DNA from 2 places in the Paenibacillus sp. sgz302115 genome. Region 2 is predicted to be linked to the other one. Evidence: riboswitches for the same ligand, from Rfam matches in the RefSeq annotation. Region 2 holds a riboswitch; the other holds the start of a gene.

Region 1 (3,610 bases), on a different contig from region 2:
GTTCCCAGTACGCCAATCGAGGTCCCCATAATTGATTTGCTTAAAGGAATTAAGGCGACCATCAGGATGATGAAAGGCACAGAACGCAGGATGTTCACGATGAATGATAATACCGAGTAAACTACCCTGATAAAGCTGCTATTTGATCTTCCCCATAAATATAACACAATTCCGAGTGGTAAACCAAGAATAATTGTGAAAATTCCGGAATATGCTATCATTCGAAGAGTGGCGATAGTTTCGTCCAGCATTTCTTGCCAGTTGATACTGCTAAAATTCAAGCTCCCCATTATACAAGCACCTCCACATCAAGTCCTTGCGCCGCAAGCTCGGTAAGTGTCGCTTCTACGGCTTGTGAGGAACCCTCAAAGCGGACAATGAGCTGGCCGTAAGGCACATCCTTAAGCGTCGAGATGGTTCCATGCAGGATGGCGAAGTTAACTCCAGTGCCGCGGGCCACTTGGGATAAGGTGGACCCGTAGGTTTTTTGGCCGAGAAAAGTGATTTTAACCGCCTGAGTGTATTCTCCCTGCACCGCGTTAAGCGCGGCCCGAAGCGGACCGTCCTGCTGGGTTTCGCTGCCGATGAACTCCTTCGTCACTTCATGCTGCGGCTTCAGGAATACCTGTGCCACATTTCCCTGTTCCACAATCCCTCCGCCGTGAATAACGGCAACCCGGTCACAAATAGTCTGAATGACATGCATTTCATGAGTGATCAGCACGATGGTCAGATGAAACTTCCGGTTAATGTCGAGCAGCAGGCGCAGAATGGAATCCGTCGTCTGCGGATCAAGCGCTGAAGTCGCTTCATCGCAGAGCAGCACATCGGGGTCAGAAGCCAAGGCCCGGGCTACGCCTACCCGCTGCTTTTGACCGCCGGATAGCTGGGCAGGATATTTGTTGCGGTGCTCTTCGAGTCCCACCAAGGTCAACAGATCCTTAACTTTGTTCTCAATCTCTGCTTTGGGAGTACCGGTCAGCCGCAGCGGAAAAGCTATGTTGTCGTACACTGTCGCGGAAGACAGCAGATTAAAATGCTGGAATATCATTCCGATCTTGCGCCGCTGCTCCTGTAGCTGTCTCTGGGAAAGTGCCGTTAACTCCACTCCGTCCACCCAAACCTCGCCTTGCGTCGGACGTTCAAGCAGGTTGATGCAGCGGATCAGCGTGCTTTTGCCAGCCCCGGAGTGGCCGATCACGCCAAAAATCTCACCTTTTTTAATCGACAGGTTGAGCCCGGAGAGCGCCGTCACTGCTTTACTGCCTTTGCCGTACATTTTGGTCAAACCTTTCAGCTCTATCAAGCTTATTGCCCTCCTTCATTGTCTTGCTCGCAGATGCTAAAAAACCTCTTAACGATCATTGCAGATCGCAAGAGGCCTTGAGTTTATATTAACCATGCCTTCTCATCTGCCAACGACCGCAAACCACGCGGCATTGTAGGAATTAGCACCATGACATTTGAATAGAATTCAATTTCCGCATTCCATGCAAATCGGTTGCCGGGCTTCATCGGGCCTATCCCTCCGCCGCTCTCGATAAGATTATGATATGAAATTAGTTGCCGCAGCATGTAATATGCTAATGCTTGCCTAAGTATAGTAAGTTTCAGGTTTTTTGTCAAAGGGAACTTTTAACTGCTTAAGAGGCTCTGACTTATGATTTATAGGTGAGCTTATGCCACTGCTTAATGCTGTACCTGAAGGATGCCCCCAAGGTGATACAGACCATTTCCAGGCACTGCTTCAGATCCTCCAGATGGCTGTCCAGATCCTCCAGATGAATTTTGTCGTGCAAGCCCTGATGGCGCTGCCACAGATCATCCTGCATTTCAGCATTCATATAGTGGATTTCGGCATTGCGGCGCTTGCGCAGATTCTCCAGCGGCTCCCGGTAAGAGTTCTTGATCCTCTCCAGTTCGTCAGCGAGCGCCGCATGCTCCTCGTGCAGCCGAAACTGGCGCAGTACGGTGAAGTAAGAGAAATGAACCTTTACTTTGCTGGTATCCAGATCATACAGACTGTTCAGCACTGTGCCCAGCTTGTCCAGAAGCGAGAAGACACGGATGAAGCCATTTTTATAAAAATAGACGTAACGCGAATATTCGCCCTGCTCCTTGGGCGACATATCATCCATATAACCGGCTACAACCGATTTCCGGAAAAAAGCGGCCGCGAACCAGCTCTGCTCCAGCTCATCAAGCGATGAGATCAGCCCTCGCGTCCATATCTCCAGCTTGCGGTATTCATGGTCGCGGTCCTCATGCGAATTCATTTCCTTGCGCAGCATGGACGCGAACTTCGCCATATGATCTATGGCCTCGGCCAGCACCCCGCTATTCTCGCGGGGCGGTTCTCCCAGTAAAATCCGCAGCATACTGCATCCTCCTCATTGTGGGAAATACATCTTCCAGTTGCGGTCAACTTGCTTGACAATATCCTCGCAAGGAACCAGCTCATGCGGATACCCCGGCTTCATCCGGGCATCTATAACGATAGGCAGCTTGTAGCTGATCTGATGCTGTCTGACCTCAGACTCGGCATAAATATCGCTGGCCGGATCAAGCCTTGTGAACACCGTCCACAGGAAGGAAGTCTGTGTGAGCACCGCAGCCTTGGCGTTATCCGTCAAAATGACAAGCGGCCAGGCTGTTTCCCGCTCCCGCAGTGCAGCAACCAGACGGGAAGGCAGCTCCGGATCTTCTTCATAGGATGCACCGGAAACGGCCAGGCATCCTCCGCAGTAAGGAATTGCCTCACTGATTCCGGGAATCAGCCCTTCTGTGTAGGAATACGGGAGGTCACGCAGCGGGTGGCCAATCCCAAGCATAACGCCTCTGCTGCCGCCGAACACATGCAGATCAACCGCAGGATTGAAACGTTCCAGCACGGTTTCCAGCAGCTTCGGGAAATCCGTAAGCTCAACCGGCTCATCCGTCAGCAGCAAAAATTTACTCAAGGAGAGCTGGCCTTCCCCAAGAATACGGAAAGCTGAAACCATCCCTTCCCTTGGGTAGCTTTCACGCACAACAGCAGCTGCCAATGAATGCGGGCCGCATTCCGAATACTCCCACAGCGCTTTGACCGAAGGCATCAGCAGCGGGTAGACGGGAGACAGCAGCCTCTGTATGTATTCCCTGAGATAATAATCCTCCTGGCGCAGCTTCCCGGTAACGGTTGCCGGATAGATCGCATCCTTACGGTGCCAAATGCGCTGCACATGCATGACCGGAAAATCACTCTGCCTGGAATAATAGCCATAGTGTTCGCCAAATGGGCCTTCCGGACGCCGTTCCTGCGGGGCAACCCGTCCGCGGATGGCAAATTCGGCTTCGGCAGGAATACGATGCCCGCCCATCGGGTCTTTGACCATCGGCAGCCGCCCGCCCAAGATGAGCGAGGCCAGCAGCAGCTCCGGCATACGCTCCGGCATCGGAGCTGCTGCCGCAGCAATCAAGGCGGGAGGACCGCCGAGAAACACCGAAACCGGCAGCGTCTCGCCGAGAAGCTCCGCCTCCCGGTAATGAAAGCTGCCGCCCTTATGATTTTGCCAATGTATCCCTGTCGTGCTGTCATCATAAACCTGGATACGGTACATTCCGAGGTTAT
Region 2 (3,610 bases):
GCGCGAGCTGGAAGAGCTGACCGGGCGTGCAATCTCCAGTGATGAGGAGGTACGGGCGGCTGCGCTGGAGCTGATTGAGCAAGGGCGGACTGAAGTGGTCGTTGTTTCCTTGGGCGGCAAAGGAGCGCTGCTCATTACCAAAGAAGGCTGTGAGCATCTGCAGGCCCCTGAAGTTTCTGTGCTGAGTGTGGTGGGAGCAGGTGACAGTCTGGTGGGCGGATTGGTCTACAGTCTGGAACGGGGGTGGCCGCTCCGTAGGGCGGTTCAGTTCGGCATCGCCTCTGGAGCGGCAGCAGTGATGAATCCGGAGCGGGAGCTGTGCAAACGCGAGGATACGGAACGATTGTTCGAGCGCATGGAGTAGCAGCATACCAAAAAGACGAAGGCTTCCTTACCTTGCGGTAACCCGGAGCCTTCGTCCTGCTTATTCGTACGTTTAAGTTCATAGCCAATCCTTCTTGCGGAAAATAACCAGCATTCCGCAGCCGAGCGTCACCATGACGCCGATTACTCCATAATAGCCGTATTTTGAATGTGTCTCAGGAATATTGTCAAAGTTCATACCGTAGATACCGGTAATGACGGTCAGCGGCATGAATATCGTGGTAATGGCCGTAAATACTCTCATGATTTCATTGGCGCGGTTGGCGATACTGGATTGATAAGCTTCGCGCAAGTTGCCCATGAGATCGCGGTACGTTTCGAATGTTTCAGAGATCTTGACCGCATTTTCATAAATATCGCTGAAATACTTCTGCAACTGGTCGTCGATCAGGCGAAGGTCTTTTTTGTTCAGCGTATTGATAACTTCCTTTTGCGGTCCGAGCATTTTCTTGAGCCAGAGAATTTCACTTCGCAGACCGATGATTTCGCTAAGATGCGTTTTCTTGGTGTGCATCAGGATATCCTCTTCCAGCTTCTCAATCCGCGCTTCGATCCGGTCGCCGACGGAGAAATAATTGTCTACGACAAGGTCGATCAGCAGATACAGGAAACGGTCAGGCTCGCTGACCTCCTGCTCCCACAGAATGGGCTTCAGGACACGCAGCTCATTGATCTTTTGCTTGGTGACGGTAATAATGAAATTTCTGCCCAAAAATACGTTGAGCGCACGTAGGAAAATTTCCTCATCGTCAAAACGGATGCTGTTCACCACAATAAAATAATGGCTTTCATAAATTTCAATCTTTGGACGCTGATCCTCTTCACTAAGGCAGTCCTCCACGGCCAGATCATGCAGATTGTACAAAGGCTGAAGCAGCTCCAGATCCTCTACATCCGCATCAATCCAATAAAATCCTTCCGCAGGGGCGGTCAAAGTTTCTTCAATGTCATCAACAGGCGTAAAAACCCCTGCGTTTACCAGCCGGATTTTCATCTGATCCCACTCCTTCTGTCCCTGATCTTCTTCAGGGATGTGCTAATTTAGGCACAGGGAAAAAATCAGCTTGGCCGGTGGTACGATCAATGGATAAGGCCAAATGACGGTTCGAGGGCATGAAGAAGAGACGCTCCCGCCGCCGGCAAGCTGATGTTAATCCTGTGTGGTTGTTCGTTCTGGACGTTCAACTGCGAACTCGGGTCGCCTTCCATTCCTCTCTCACCTCTTCTTTTCGTCATATAGGGTGTGAAACACTTGTCTAGTATAACGCCCGGGTTTGGGTCTTTCAAGCTAAATTCTCGGGGGTTTTAGAGACCCTTTAGCATTGTATGGACTTGACGAAAAGGAGGTTCATGATTTAAAGTGAATTTTAAGAAAAGCATTCAACGTTTGTGTGACTTTTTCTCAATTGAATACAGCTAAATCTTATCAAGAGCAGGTGGAGGGACTAGCCCGATGAAACCCGGCAACCGGCGTATTTACGCACGGTGCTAATTCTTGCGGAAGCTTTGCATGGATGGCCTTAGGCTGACCGGCACAAGTTCTCTGGCAGATGAGAGAGGCGCATATGACTGCAGATATATGACCTTTCTCCCCGGAGAAGGGTCTTTTTGATATCCACATGAACAGAAGGAGCGAAGACAACAATGCCAATTAAAATTCCCGACAGCTTGCCGGCCAAAGAGGTTTTGTCCGGAGAAAATATTTTTGTAATGGATGAAAGCCAGGCTTTCCACCAGGATATCCGTCCACTGCGGATTGCGATCCTGAATTTGATGCCGACCAAGGAAACGACGGAGACGCAGCTCCTGCGCCTGGTCGGGAATTCACCGCTTCAGGTGGATGTTGTGCTGCTGCATCCCAGCTCCCACACCTCCAAGAACACTTCGGCGGAGCATCTGAAGAGCTTTTATAAAACCTTTGATGAAATCAGCGACCGCCGCTTTGACGGACTGATCGTTACCGGCGCTCCTGTAGAGCAGTTGGAATTCGAGGATGTGAACTACTGGGAAGAGCTGAAAGAAATTTTTGAATGGAGCAAGCAAAATGTGACCTCGACCATGCATATCTGTTGGGCCGCTCAAGCCGGACTGTATCATCACTATGGTGTACGCAAGGTTGATCTGGACGAGAAATGCTTTGGTGTTTTTTCGCACACAGTGAACCAGGCTAACGTTAAGCTGCTGCGCGGTTTTGACGAGGTATTCCATGTTCCGCATTCCCGCCATACCGATGTCTCGCGTGAAGACATTCTTGCGAATCCCGAGCTGCAGATCCTTGCCGAATCGGAGGAAGCTGGAGTGTATCTGGTTTCGACACTTGACGGCAAGCAAATTTTTGTGACTGGACATTCCGAATATGATCCGTTCTCGTTAAAATGGGAGTATGACCGGGATATCGCCAAAGGAATGGACATTGCGATTCCGAAGCATTACTATCCTCAGGATGATCCGCAGCGTACACCGCCGGCTGTCTGGCGTGCCCATGCCAACTTATTATTCTCTAACTGGCTCAATTACTATGTATACCAGGAGACCCCTTACGATATAGACCAGGCCGATTATTTAGTATTCTAAATATAGAAGGAATTTTCGTGTACACACACTTAGGAGGCGACAGCAATGGATGAGAAATTGAGAATTGAGAGCAGACTAGCGCAGATTGGTTCACTGGAAGACCCGGCGACGGGTGCGATTAACTATCCGATATACAATGCGACGGCATTCCGTCACCCGAGGCTCGGACAGAGCACAGGCTTTGATTACATCCGCACGAAGAACCCTACCCGCTGGGTGCTGGAAGAGGCGGCTGCGGAGCTGGAGTCCGGGGATGCCGCTTTTGCCTGCAGTTCCGGGATGGCTGCGCTGACTACGGTATTCGCTTTGTTTGGACAAGGCGACCATCTGGTGGTGTCGCTGGATCTGTACGGCGGAACCTACCGTCTGCTGGAGCGGATTCTCTCCAAATACGGCATAAGCGCTTCCTATGTGGATACGAATGATCTGGACGGGCTGGAGGCTTCACGGCGTCCGAACACCAAGGCTGTATTTATCGAAACGCCGACCAATCCGCTCATGATGATTACGGATATCGCCGCAGTATGTACGTGGGCCAGCCGGCACGGGCTGCTCACGATTGTCGATAATACGCTGCTCACACCATTTTTCCAGCGGCCGCTGGAGCTGGGAGCGGATATTATCGTCCACAGCGCGACCAAATACTTGGGTG

Evidence for each region. Region 2 has a riboswitch for S-adenosylmethionine ahead of metA (homoserine O-acetyltransferase MetA). Riboswitches for the same ligand answer to the same signal wherever they lie in the genome.
Region 1: another riboswitch for S-adenosylmethionine. It lies ahead of AC0LWN_RS14830 (methionine ABC transporter ATP-binding protein); the one in region 2 lies ahead of metA (homoserine O-acetyltransferase MetA).

The regions. Positions count from the first base shown of each region.
Region 1 covers NZ_JBVYOK010000006.1:278,515-282,124, reverse strand. Annotated here, with positions in the region: gene AC0LWN_RS14835 (methionine ABC transporter permease) at 1-290, opposite strand, end outside; gene AC0LWN_RS14830 (methionine ABC transporter ATP-binding protein) at 290-1,306, opposite strand; SAM riboswitch class I at 1,406-1,547, opposite strand; gene AC0LWN_RS14825 (Cthe_2314 family HEPN domain-containing protein) at 1,659-2,378, opposite strand; gene AC0LWN_RS14820 (UbiD family decarboxylase) at 2,391-3,610, opposite strand, start outside.
Region 2 covers NZ_JBVYOK010000017.1:110,345-113,954, forward strand. Annotated here, with positions in the region: gene AC0LWN_RS24980 (1-phosphofructokinase family hexose kinase) at 1-364, shown strand, start outside; gene corA (magnesium/cobalt transporter CorA) at 443-1,378, opposite strand; SAM riboswitch class I at 1,805-1,941, shown strand; gene metA (homoserine O-acetyltransferase MetA) at 2,029-2,958, shown strand; gene AC0LWN_RS24995 (aminotransferase class I/II-fold pyridoxal phosphate-dependent enzyme) at 3,004-3,610, shown strand, end outside.